One region of the Roseovarius bejariae genome, then DNA from elsewhere that is predicted to be linked to it. Evidence: riboswitches for the same ligand, from Rfam matches in the RefSeq annotation. Region 1 holds a riboswitch; each other region holds the start of a gene.
The links. Region 1 has a riboswitch for thiamine pyrophosphate ahead of FDP25_RS13040 (FAD-dependent oxidoreductase). Riboswitches for the same ligand answer to the same signal wherever they lie in the genome.
Positions count from the first base shown of each region.

Region 2: linked by a shared signal. The riboswitch ahead of thiD (bifunctional hydroxymethylpyrimidine kinase/phosphomethylpyrimidine kinase) and the one ahead of FDP25_RS13040 (FAD-dependent oxidoreductase) in region 1 are both predicted to bind thiamine pyrophosphate.
Region 3: linked by a shared signal. The riboswitch ahead of FDP25_RS03960 (ABC transporter substrate-binding protein) and the one ahead of FDP25_RS13040 (FAD-dependent oxidoreductase) in region 1 are both predicted to bind thiamine pyrophosphate.

Region 1 covers NZ_SZWE01000001.1:2,686,565-2,690,837, reverse strand. The annotation lists gene FDP25_RS13055 (thiamine phosphate synthase) at 1-32, opposite strand, end outside; gene FDP25_RS13050 (thiazole synthase) at 29-799, opposite strand; gene thiS (sulfur carrier protein ThiS) at 803-997, opposite strand; gene FDP25_RS13040 (FAD-dependent oxidoreductase) at 981-1,955, opposite strand; TPP riboswitch at 2,050-2,153, opposite strand; gene FDP25_RS13035 (response regulator) at 2,503-3,459, shown strand; gene FDP25_RS13030 (Hpt domain-containing protein) at 3,456-3,836, shown strand; gene FDP25_RS13025 (ATP-binding protein) at 3,905-4,273, shown strand, end outside.
Region 2 covers NZ_SZWE01000001.1:1,962,809-1,967,081, forward strand. The annotation lists gene FDP25_RS09385 (heparinase II/III family protein) at 1-347, opposite strand, end outside; gene FDP25_RS09390 (RsmB/NOP family class I SAM-dependent RNA methyltransferase) at 559-1,827, opposite strand; gene FDP25_RS09395 (DUF1674 domain-containing protein) at 1,893-2,072, shown strand; TPP riboswitch at 2,120-2,212, shown strand; gene thiD (bifunctional hydroxymethylpyrimidine kinase/phosphomethylpyrimidine kinase) at 2,340-3,149, shown strand; gene FDP25_RS09405 (SDR family oxidoreductase) at 3,250-4,104, opposite strand; gene FDP25_RS09410 (class II aldolase and adducin N-terminal domain-containing protein) at 4,143-4,273, opposite strand, start outside.
Region 3 covers NZ_SZWE01000001.1:821,694-825,966, forward strand. The annotation lists gene FDP25_RS03950 (GGDEF domain-containing protein) at 1-984, opposite strand, end outside; gene FDP25_RS03955 (heme NO-binding domain-containing protein) at 981-1,577, opposite strand; TPP riboswitch at 1,697-1,803, shown strand; gene FDP25_RS03960 (ABC transporter substrate-binding protein) at 1,861-2,796, shown strand; gene tenA (thiaminase II) at 2,793-3,470, shown strand; gene FDP25_RS03970 (ABC transporter ATP-binding protein) at 3,467-4,192, shown strand; gene FDP25_RS03975 (TenA family protein) at 4,206-4,273, shown strand, end outside.

The DNA.
Region 1 (4,273 bases):
TCGAAAATGGGGTAAAACCGATCAAGCGTCATGACAAAAAGGCCTTTCCGATCACCGGGGTCGAGGCTTCGGCCATGTCCCGCGCCTCGATGGGGTCGGCCTCATGCGCCAGTTTCCCGGCCTGAATCGCCCCCATCATCGCCCGCGCCATCGCCGCCGGGTCCCCGGCCCGCGCCACGGCGGTATTCAGCAGCACCGCGTCAAAGCCCAGCTCCATCGCCCGTGCGGCATGGCTGGGCAAACCGATCCCCGCATCGACGACCAAGGGAACATCGGGGAACTCCGCCCGCATCGCGCGCAGGGCATATTCATTGGTCAGGCCCCGCCCCGACCCGATCGGCGCGCCCCATGGCATCAACACCTCGCAACCCGCGCCCAACAGGCGCTCGGCCACGATCAGGTCCTCGGTGGTATAGGGGAACACCTCGAACCCCTCGTCGGTCAGGATGCGGGCCGCCTCGACCAGTTGGAACACATCTGGCTGCAAGCTATCGGTGTGGCCGATCAGTTCCAGCTTGATCCACTTGGTCCCAAAGACCTCGCGCGCCATCTGGGCCGTCGTCACCGCCTCCTTGACCGTATGGCACCCGGCGGTGTTGGGCAGGATCAGAACACCAAGGTCCTGAATCACCTGCCAAAAGGCCTGTCCCGCGCCCCCGGCGCCTTCCCGGCGCAAGGAAACCGTGGCGACCCCCGCGCCACTTTCCCTGAACGCCTGTTCAAGGATGGCCGGGCTTGGATACTGCGCCGTGCCCAGCATCAAAGGATTGGGCAATTCGGTCCCATAAAACGTCTTCATGGCTTATCCCCCCTGCATCGGGGCGACGATCTCGACCCGGTCACCCTCGTTCAACCTGTGTTGCTCCCGCAGGCCCGCAGGAACGAACGCCTCGTTCACCGCCGTTGCAACCCGCCCGGAAAAGCCGCATTCCGCCAGCAAACCCGACAGGGTGGCGGCGGTGACCTCGCGGGGGTCTCCGTTAACTACGATCTTCATCGACCATCTCCGAATGTCTGTTGTTCAGGGCCAGATCGGCCACCCCCCGCGCCAGCGCAGGCGCCAGAAGATACCCGTGCCGATACAGCCCGTTGGCATAAATCGTATGTCCCAGCCTGCGAATACGCGGCAGGTTGTCGGGAAACGCCGGGCGCAGATCGACGCCGATTTCCAGAACCTCCGCCTCGCCGAAGGCAGGGTTGAGCGCATAAGCCGCGCTGAGCAGTTCCAGCATGGACCGCGCGGTGATCCGGCTGCTGTCCTCGCTTTCGATCATCGTCGCGCCCAGCATGTAAATCCCGTCGCCGCGCGGCACGATATAAAGCGGGATACGCGGATGCAGCAGGCGCACGGGCCGCGACAGGTTCACATCCGGGCAGCGAATAACCAGCATCTCGCCCTTCACCCCACGCAGATCATGCAGGATGTCGCGGGCATGTAACCCCCTGCAATCAATGGCATTTTTCAGGCGTGGCGGCGCCGGCTTCCTGTGAAACGGCACCCCCTTGGCCTGCAGTCCCTTGTAAAGGTCCTGCAATGCCTTGCGCGGGTCCAGATGCGCCTCCCCCTCGAAAAACAGGCCCCTGGAAAATCCGGGCAGATCGGGTTCAAGCTCGGCCAACTCCGGGCCGACCTCGCGGAACGCCTCCGTGCGCCGGGCAAACCGGCGCATATCCGGGATGTCCCGGCGCGCGGCCACCACGAGCGTTCCGCGATGCGCCACCTCGGTCTTGTCCGCCCACCAGCCAATGGCCTCCTGCCCAAGGCGCAAAACCGGCTCTTCTGCGTTTTCATATTCGCACCACGGGGCCAACATGCCCCCGGCCCACCATGAACAGCCATGCGGACCCGGCGGGCCGGAGGGGTCGTAAACCTGCACCTCTGCCCCGCGCCCGACCAGTTCGGTGGCAACGGCAAGCCCCGCCACCCCGGCGCCGATAACGGTAAAACAGGTCATTCCGCCCCCCAATCACTGCCTGCGATGATCGCCGACACATGAGCCATGTCGATGCTCCGTTTACCAAGGGCACCGAACGCGGAAACTGTCCATCCAGATATAGAAGACCGTTCCCTACGCCGGCATTGCCCGGGTCAGGTTCGATGGGTTGACGCAATCACGCCTCTCAGCCTTGAAAAGGCACCCCAACGGTTACGCAAAGCGGTACCAACTCCCCCCGGCCCTGTCAAACCCGCGCCCCGAATTGCGGCGCAAATCCTGCAAAACTTGTTATAACACGCCACGAGCAGGCCCACGGCACGACGCCCACTTGCCCGAAGCTGGCCTCAAAAGCTCGGCTCGTGCAGGCGCCAATTTTTTCCGTTTTCACAACAAAACCGCTACACTCAAAGGATTGAACCTCATTAACGGGAAATACGCGCCACAAACTCAACCTAAAGAAGAATTTACTGTTAATAATCGCCTTCAGTTTGCCAATTGCCTTAATTTCGCCCAACTATCACGAGAACAACTTCAGCGAGAACAATAATCGAGCCAGGAAAAAACAATGCGCGTTCTTGCGATAGACGACGAACCGACATTTTGCGACCTGCTGCAAACACGGCTTGCACAACTCGGTATCTCAGATGTCGAAACCGCCTACACAGGGCAGGAGGCGCTTGAGAAAGCGTCTGACACCGACAATCCGTTCGATTGCTTCCTTGTCGACATCCGGATGATCCCGATGGATGGCATCGAGATCGTCCGGGGAATCCGCGCGATCCCGCACCACATGAGCACACCGATCATCATGATCTCGTCCCTGACCGACAAGGCCTCGATCGATGCGGCCTTCATGGCCGGTGCCAATGACTACATCACCAAGCCGCTTGATACGGTAGAGCTGAAAATCCGGCTCGAAATGGCGAATTCCATTCTGGAAGAACGTGCCCAGACACGCCTCCTGCACGAGCACCTTCTGGGACAGGAAGCGGCGCTCTACGCCCCCATGAATTTCGAAGACGAAATCATCCTGGAAGATGTCCAAAGTTCGATCAGCATGATGTCGATGGAAAATTTCCTGTTGAAACAGGGAAATATCCGCCTGCGCCAAAGCTGTGCCATCGGCTTTCACATGCTCAACGCCGAAAGCTATTTCCGCATGATGGACCCGACCTATTACGCGGTCCTGATGGGGGAAGTATCGCTGGCGGTCTCAAGAACTCTGGATTTTTGCCCCCATATGTTGGTCTGCCCCGGAAAAGGGGATGTCGTGGCGCTTCTGCTGGATCACCCCAATCCCGATGCCCAGAGCCTCGAACGCAACTTCCAAGAGGAAATGACCAAGCTCCGCTTGCGGTTGGCGAACCTCGACATGACCGTCCCGACCGTCAGGATGGGCGCCCCCACCCATGTCAGCCTGTGGCGTATGCAATGCCCGACGACCCTTATCAGCAAGGCGCGCGACGCGGCAGGTCAGCCGCCCCGACACAACGATGAAATCTTTATGCGAGACAGCGCATGACTCGGACACTCGCCCAAACCCCCGACCGGCAATCGCAAAACGGCGCCAATTTCGAACAGGCACTTCTGACCCTTCGAAATAACTTTTGCGATGGGCTGGACGAACGCATCTGCCGCATTGAAACGGCATGGGTCTCGGCCAAAAACGGCAGCATGGATATGGGCGACGCCCTTTCCGTTGTCGAGTTTGAAGCCCACCGGATCAGCGGCGTCGCCGGAAGCCTCGGCCTCAAACGCCTGGGCACGCAGGCACATGAATTGGAAGCGCGGATCATGGCGACATCCAAAAGCGCGTTGCAAGAACATGATCTGGCCGAGCTCGACACCCGGATAAACGGGTTTCTTGACCGCCTTGAGCAGGAACTGAACGAAGAATAGCCACGCTGCACGAACCGCCACTGGCACGCGCACGGCCAATAAGAACACCACGAAAGGGGCCTATAAAAGTGGTTGGAAAACCTGACAGGCTGAACAAAGTCTTCAAACCGCGCGATTTCCCCATCGCGGTCATGATCGCGGTCACGTTGACCATTCTCATGACCACCATAACCGCGAACAAGATCAATGCTTTTCTGCTGAGAGACGCACGCCAGGAAGCCGTGCAAGACGCCAGCCGCGAAGCCGAGATGATTGCGCGCTCCCTGCAACGGGAAATCATAAAATTCGAGGTCATCGCGCACGCGATACGATCCGTCATCGAACGGCACCCGAACCTGAACCAACAGGAATACCAACAACTTGTGAAGCCCTTGGTCGAAACATCGCCCTCGATCATCAATGCCGCCCGCTCCGATGGCTTCATTGTCGACCGGGTT
Region 2 (4,273 bases), 720 kb from region 1:
CCGAAGCGGGTGATCCATGTCCAAAGCCAATCCTGTGCGCGATTGCGGGCGGGAAGATCGCCCGCGGCGGCCAGATCATCCAGCCAGCCAAAGCCGTGCAGGGCCTCGGCGTAGTCGGAATCGGGGGCTTTCAAATCCCAGATGTTGGTATCGGGCTCTTGCAAAAGGTGACCTGAAAACAAGAAGTTACCGGCACAAAGTTGCCGTCCGCGGGCAAAGCTGCCGATGGTGCGCGGCTCGGGGTTGTAGGTGAATCCCGTGGCCGGGCGCGAGAGGGTGGCGCGCTTGGCTTCGATACGATCAAGGATGCGCGATAGCCGCGCCGACAGGTTTACGGGGTGTGACATATGCCTTGCCTCTGAACGCTCTTTCCGGCGCTGTTTTGTGGGGACTATACCGCGAGGGGCCGCGCAAGTCACCGTCGGATTGGCAGATCAGCGGCACCAAGGCGCAATTCTGTACAGTTTGTACAGAGACACCCCGAGTTTTGTACAGAAGTCGACGATGCGCCGAGCAAGTATGTACAAGTTGTACAGAACGCCCGGCGGAAAACCCCACTCAGCGTCGGAGACAGGCGATGTAGAACCCATCCATCCCGCCCAGATCGGGCCAGTGATCGGGGCGCAGGCGAAGGCCGCCTTCTTCGGTGGTCCAGTCGGGGTCAATGCCCGGACGGTCAAGCGCGTCACGATCCACGGTCAGGCCGGGGTGACCTGCGCACGCATCGTCAACCTGACATTCACCTTCGTCCGGCAAAAGCGAACAGGTGCAAAACACCAAACGCCCGCCGGGCTTGAGGAGGGTCAGGGCATGAGCGAGCATGGCCGATTGCAGCGCGATAAGCTCGCCGAACTCAGAGCCGTCCTTGGCGAAGGGCAGATCAGGGTGGCGGCGGATGGTGCCGGTGGCCGAACAGGGCGCATCGAGCAGGATGGCGTCATAGGGCCCGCCATCATGTTCCAGCGCATCGCCGGTAAGGCAATTGGCCGTGAGGCCGCAGCGGGAAAGGTTTTCGGTGACACGCTCCATCCGGCGGTGCGAGAGGTCGAGGGCGGTCACATCGGCCCCGGCAGCGGCGAGTTGCAGGGTCTTGCCGCCCGGTGCGGCGCAAAGATCAAGGATTTTCTCGCCCGGTTGGGGGGCGAGGATTTGCACCGGCAGGGCGGCGGCGGCATCCTGCACCCACCAATCGCCGGTATCGAAGCCGGGAAGGGTGGAGACTTGGGCCGCGTCGGTGAGGCGGATCGAGCCGGTGGGTAGCAATTGGCCGCCCAGTTTTTCGGCCCAAAAGGCGGCGTCGGCCTTTGGCGTGATATCAAGCGGTGCGCCTTGGAAGTGCGCGCGTTCCATGGCATTGACCCGCCCCGCGCCCCATGCGGCCACAAGCGGATCGCGCAGCCATTTGCGCAGGCGGGGAATGCGCAGGTCATTCCATGAGCGCGCGCCATCTTCGGCGGCCTTGCGCAGCACGGCGTTTACCAACCCCTTGAGGTTGCCATAACGTTTGTTGCGCCCGACAAGGCCCACCAGATCGTTGACCACGCCATGGGCATCGCCGCCCATGCACAGTTCGACCGTACCGAGCCGCAGGATGTTGAAGACATGCAGCGGCGGGGGTTTGCGCAGGTGACGATTGAGCAAGCGGTCGGCCCGGTCAATGCCGCGAAGGGTGTCGTTGGCAAGGCGCTGGGCGCGGGCGCGGTCGGCCGGGTCGAGCCGGTCAAGCTTTCCAGCGGCGATGAGATCGGACATGAGCCGCCCTTCACCGATCACCTGATCGAGAAGGTAAACCGCGCTTTGGCGGGCGTTTGGCGCGGGTTGCGGCATGGGAACTCCTTGGACATGGGCGTGGCGCGGCGTATATCAGGGGCAAGTAAGCAAAGGAAGAACCCATGACCGACGAGCAAAAGGACCTTCCCGAGGCGGCCAAGCGGGCCTTGGCCGAGGCCGAGGAACGGCGGCAAAAGGCCGAGGCGCAAGAGATGCCCAAGGAATTGGGCGGACGGCGCGAGGGGCTGGAGCCTGTGCGCTATGGCGACTGGGAAAAGAAGGGCCTTGCGATTGATTTTTGATCGCGTTGGTCTTTGCGGTTGACGCTGGTGTGGGCACCCATAGGTTAACCTTGCGACAGGGGCGCCCCGTATCGGGCTGAGACGGACCCTTGGAACCTGAACCGGATCGTACCGGCGGAGGAAGTCGCGGGGATGACCGGCCTTTTTCGCATTTCGTGGTCTGCTGCCCCGCCTTGATCCGGCGGGAAGGAGAATGACGATGATAAATGCAGAACAGTATCCAGAGACAATGCGCGCCGTGTTGCATGTGAGCATCCGGGGGCGCGCATGAGCGGGCGCGTGGCGAATATCCTGTCGATTGCCGGGTCGGACCCATCGGGCGGCGCGGGCATTCAGGCGGATCTGAAGGCGATTTCGGCCAATGGTGGTTATGGCATGGCGGCCTTGACGGGCCTGACCGCGCAGAACACCCAAGGGGTGCAGGGCGTGGAGCTTGTCGCGCCGGAGTTCGTGGCGGCGCAGGTGCAGTCCATTCGGGAGGACATCCGGGTGGACGCGGTCAAGATCGGGATGCTGGGCACGGTGGAGATCATCGAGGCCGTGGCCAAGGCGTTGGACGGTTTGGAAGCGCCGGTTGTTCTTGATCCGGTGATGGTGGCCAAGGGCGGTGATCGGTTGTTGCACGCGGAGGCGGTGGCCGCGTTGCGCGATACCTTGTTGCCGCGGGCGACGGTCATCACGCCGAACCTGCCCGAGGCGGCGGACCTGCTGGATGAGGGTGAGGCCGGTGGTCTGGACGCCATGGAGCGGCAGGCGCGGGCCTTACTGGACATGGGCGCGCGGGCGGTCCTGTTGAAGGGTGGCCACATGGGCGATGTCGAGGCGGTGGATTTGCTGTGCGAGGGCGAGGGGATGACGCGGTTGCGTGCGCCCCGACATGACACCCGCAATACCCACGGGACGGGCTGTACCCTGTCGTCGGCCTTGGCGACGTGGTTGGGGCGGGGGGATGCCCTTTCGGAGGCGGCGGCGAAGGCCAAGGATTACATCGGCGCGGCGATTGGGGCCGCGGATGAATTGGAGGTGGGGCAGGGCCATGGGCCGGTGCACCATTTCCATGCGGTGTGGCGCGGTTAAAGCGTTTCCAGTTACTGTTGCATCACCAGTACCCTGCCAGGCCTACGGCCTTCTCGGGACATTGGTGAAACACTTTGATTCAAGGTAAACTGGAAACGCTCTAATCGACCTCTGACAGTAGCGCCTGTAGGCCGCTGCGGTAATCCGGGTAGATGAGATCGACGCCCAGTTCGTCCTTCATCCGGGTGTTATCGACGCGTTTCGACTCGGCATAGAAGCTGCGGGCCATGGGCGTCATCTCGGCGGTCGCGAAGTCTTCTTCGGGGGGCAGGGGCGCGCCGAGGAGGTCGGCGGCATAGCCGATCACGTCTTGCGGCGGGGCCGGGTCATTGTCGCAGACGTTATAGGCCGCGCCGGGGTTGGGGCGATTGATCGAGGCCTCAAGGACCTGTGCGATGTCGTCCACGTGGATGCGGCTGAAGACCTGCCCTTTTTTGACGATGCGGCGCGCGGTGCCCTTGCGGACCTTGGCGAAGGGGCCGCGCCCGGGGCCGTAGATGCCCGCCAGCCGGAAGATATGCAGCGGCAGGCCGGGGATGGATTGCCAGTCGGCCTCGGCCTGAACCCGCAGGTGGCCGCGTTTGGTGGAGGGGGTGAGGGGGGTATCCTCGGTCACCCATCCGCCTTGGTGGTCGCCGTAGACGCCGGTGGTGGAGAGGTATCCCGCCCAGTCGAGCCGGGGGGCGAGTTTCGTGATCTCGTCCCGGTACTGGTTTAGGATCGGGTCGCCGTCTTCGTTCGGGCCGGCGGAGATGAGCAGATGCGTGGCCTGCTCGAAAGCCTGCGTGAGGTCATCTCCGGGCCAGATGACTGGCATGATGCCCTCGGCGCGCAGCGCCTCGGCCTTGTCCGCGCTGCGGGTGGTCCCAAAGATGCGCCAGCCTTGGGGCAAAAGTCGGCGCGCGAGCGCGCGCGCCGAATAGCCGTGACCGAATGAAAGCAGTGTTTTCGTCATGCCACATGAATTGGAGATACAGGACGGAAAGGCAAGGGTCAGCTTGCGTAACTGTCGCCTTCTTCGTCCAGAATCGCCTTGAGTTCGGCAAGGTGGCGCGCGTCCTGCTCGGGGTAGTTTTCAAGCTCCTGCGCGGTTTTCTCGGCCACGTCATCGGAGAGGACGCGCA
Region 3 (4,273 bases), 1.9 Mb from region 1:
GTAACGCCCCCGCCCCCTGTCCTTGGCGGCATAAAGCGCGACATCGGCATCCTGCATCATCTGCTCGGGATCGACCCGGGCATATTCACAACTCAGGCTCGCGCCGATGCTGGCCGAGACCCGGCATTCTTTTTCGCCGAAAGGGATGGGCCGCTCCAGCCGCGCGATCAGCCGCCCGGCGATTTCGGCCACGCGGTCGCGGTTGGTCAACCCGTCGAAGATCAACACGAATTCATCGCCACCCGTGCGGATGATCGTATCCTCGCCGCGCGTTTCGCTCACGATGCGGCGGGCCACCCGCTGCAAGACATGATCCCCCGCAGCATGGCCCAGCGTGTCGTTCACCGATTTGAAATAATCCAGATCAAGCGCCATCAGGACGAAATCATGCTCGGTTTCCATCAACCGCTCCAACACGGGTTGCATGGCCCGGCGGTTCTTGAGCCCGGTCAGCGTATCGGTAAAGGCCTGTTCCTCGGCGGCGATCTTGGCGCCCTGCAATCGCAGGTTCAGCTTGCGCGACGCCTCCATCGCCGCCGATTTCGCCTCGATCAGGTAGAGCATTTCGATGGCAAGGTCGGTGGCCGCGAAATCGGCGCTGGTGAGGGTGAAATCGCGCACCGCCTCCATCACCGAAATCCCGAACGACAGGTTTACGACGGCACCGCCAGCCGGACCGAAACCGCCCTGCTCGGGCAGGCACACCAGCGTTCCTTTCAGGTCCGATTGCGGCCCGGTGCGCAACTGAAAATGCAGTTTCGCGCCCTCCGCCCGGCGCAGGGCCTCCATGCTGTCGCCCAGCTTGGGGCGCTTGAGCTCCAGCAGCTCCAGAAACCGCCGCCCCTCGGGCGGGGTCTCGGCCGCAAGCTTGGCAAAGGTCGGTCCGACATGCACCACATGCCCCGTGGCATTGAGCACCGCATGCATCGGGCACAGCACATCCAGAAGCGCATATAGCGCGGTCTCGTTCTGCTCATCTTTCATCGCAGCTGCGCCCCCAGGTCAAAGGCCCGCCCCGAGGCAAAGGCCGCTTCCACCACCCGCACCTCGATGATTTCCCGATCCGCCCGCGTGCCCTTGTGTTCCAGAAAGACCAGCGCGCCATAATCATCGGCCATGGCCCGCAAAAGCCCCATCATCACGCGCCCGAAGGCAATCCGTCCCTCCGGCATCGGCCCCACCGTCAGGCTGTAGTGGCCTCGGGCATGTTCCTCCAATTCCAACGGCGGCAGCACGAGGTCCGGCACCGCCAGCCGCGCGCGCCCCGGCAGATCATCCAGTGAATGCAGGAACTCCACGAAATCCAACCCGCCAAACCGCAACAAGCGGCGCAACGCCTCAAGGTTGGGATGCGATACCAGATAGGTTCCGATATCCTCCAACACCTCGCCCAGCGGCTTTTTTAGCGTCAGCGCCAGTTCGCCCAGCACCTCAAGCGTGATCGCGTCGTCATAGGTCAGCATCGGCTCGAACTCGACAAACCCGAGGTCAAGCCTGTGCATGATCCCGTGCCATGTCTCGCGCCCATATGTATCGCGGGTGAATCGCTCCACCGCGCGGTTGGCCAAACCGTGCATTGCCCTCTCCGTACTGGCTGGCCCATCTTGGGCATGGCCCGGTTAAGAACTGCTGAACAAATAAAATCCGCCGCGTTTTCCTGCCCCCTTGCCGGGGCCAAGGCGCGCTGTTACACATCTGCCATCCGTTGGGGTGCCCCCGTGATCCGGGGGCTGAGAGGCCACGCGCCAACCCACCGAACCTGATCCGGTCAGTACCGGCGGAGGGAACGGAGCATGTCACAAGGGCCCATGGCCCCGTTGCGCCCCCTTCATCGCCTGACCCCAAGCCAAGGAGGCCACGATGAAAGCCGCACTCACCCTCGCCGCCAGCCTGCTCACCGCCCTGCCCGCCATGGCGCAGGACCAGATGACGCTTGTTCTGGACTGGTTCGTCAATCCCAACCACGGCCCGATCATCGTGGCGCAGGAACAGGGCTATTTCGCCGACGAAAACCTCGAGGTCGAGGTGATCGCCCCCGCCGATCCCTCCGCCCCCCCCAAGATGGCCGCCGCGGGCAAGGCCGATCTGGCCATCTCGTACCAGCCGCAACTGCACCTTCAGGTGGCCGAGGGCCTGCCGCTCAAGCGTGTCGGCACCCTCGTGGCCTCGCCGCTCAACTGCCTTCTCGTGCTTGAGGACGGCCCCATCGACAGCATGGCCGACCTCAAGGACGGCAAGGTGGGCTTTTCGGTCGCGGGCGTGGAAGAGGCGCTGCTCTCGGCGCTGCTTTCCGATGCCGGGCTGAGTTTCGACGACATCGAGTTGATCAACGTCAACTGGTCGCTCTCACCCTCGCTGATGTCCGGCCAGGTGGATGCCGTCATCGGCGCCTACCGCAACTTCGAACTGAACCAGATGGAACTGGAAGAGGTCGAAGGCCGCTGCATGTACATCGAGGAAATGGGCGTCCCCGCCTATGACGAGTTGATCTATGTCGCCAACCCCGAAACCGCCGACATGGATCAGATCGCCCGCTTCCTGCGTGCCACCGAACGGGCCACGCAATATATCGTCAACCACCCGCAAGAGGCGTGGGAGGTCTTCTCGGGCACTTCGACCGAGCTGCAGGACGAGCTGAACGAAATGGCATGGGCCGACACGATCCCGCGCTTCGCCCTGCGTCCATCCGCGCTGGACCATGGCCGTTACAAAGCCTTCAGCGCCTTCCTGGCCGAGGCCGGGTTGATCGACGCACCGCAAGCGGTCGAAGACCTGGCCATGGACCCCGCGCAATGAGCGATTACGGCCAAACCTTCGCGCTCTGGCGTGACGCAGCGGGCCAGCATTGGCCCGCCTACACACGGCACCGCTTTGTCGAGGGTCTGGGCGACGGCAGCCTGCCGCGCGCGGCCTTTCTTGATTACATGGTGCAGGATTACCTGTTTCTGGTGCATTTCTCCCGAGCTTGGGCGCTGGCGGTGACCAAGGCCGAAACCGTGGATGAAATGCGTCTCTGCGCGGCAACGGTGAACGCGCTGATCAACGACGAAATGGCCCTGCACATCCGCACCTGCGCCGATCTGGGCCTGACCGAGGCCGACCTCTTCGAGGCCGAGGAAAAGCCGCAGAACATCGCCTATACGCGCTACGTGCTGGATGCCGGGCACGCAGGCGACCTGCTTGACCTGCTGGCGGCCCTCGCCCCCTGCGTCATGGGATACGGCGAAATCGGCGCGCGCCTGAAGGGCGAGGCAACCTCGGAGAGTTACGCCGACTGGATCGCCACCTATGCAAGCGAGGACTATCAACAGGTTTGCCGCGAGGTGGGCGCCCTGATCGACGCCGCCATCACCCGCCGCCTTGGCACGACACCACAGGACAGCCCCCGCTGGACGGCCCTGACCCAGCGCTTCACCACCGCCACGCGACTTGAAGTGGGGTTCTGGGACATGGGGCTGGAGGCGGCATGACCGCCCCGGGCCTGACACTCTCGGGCAGCGCCAGCTTCGGCGAGACGCCGGTTTTCGGCCCGCTCACCCTCAACGTGCCAGCCGGGCAATGGACCTGCCTGCTCGGCCCGTCCGGCGTGGGCAAGACCACGCTCTTGCGCCTCGTCGCGGGGCTCGATGACCTGACGCATTTCGACGGCACGATCACCACAAGCGACGGCGCCCCCCTGCGGGGCCGCATTGCGCTCATGGCGCAGAGCGATCTGCTGATGCCGTGGCTTTCGGTGCTGGAGAATACCCTGCTGGGCGCCCGTCTGCGGGGCGAGACACCGGACAGGGACCGCGCCCGCGATGTGCTGGCGCGGGTGGGCCTGACCGACCATCAAGGCAAACGCCCCGGCGCCCTGTCCGGCGGGCAACGCCAGCGCGTGGCGCTGGCCCGCACCCTGATGGAGGACCGGCCGGTCGTCCTGCTGGATGAACCCTTCTCGGCGCTCGACGCCCGAACCCGCGCCGACATGCAGAACCTTGCCTGCGAACTTCTGACAGGCCGCACCGTCCTGATGGTCACCCACGACCCGGGCGAGGCCGCGCGCCTTGGCCACCGGATCACGATCATGGAAACCGGCGGCCTCTCGCCGGTCACGCCCCCGCCCGGCCCCGCGCCCCGCCCGGTGGACGATCCCGCCACCCTGCAAGCACAGGCCGCCCTGCTGAACCGCCTGCGCGACAGCGCCGCCTGAAGGAGACACGCCCATGCGCCCCACCGACCACCTGCGAAGCCTTGCCGCCGACGATTGGCAGGCCGCCACCCGGCACGGTTT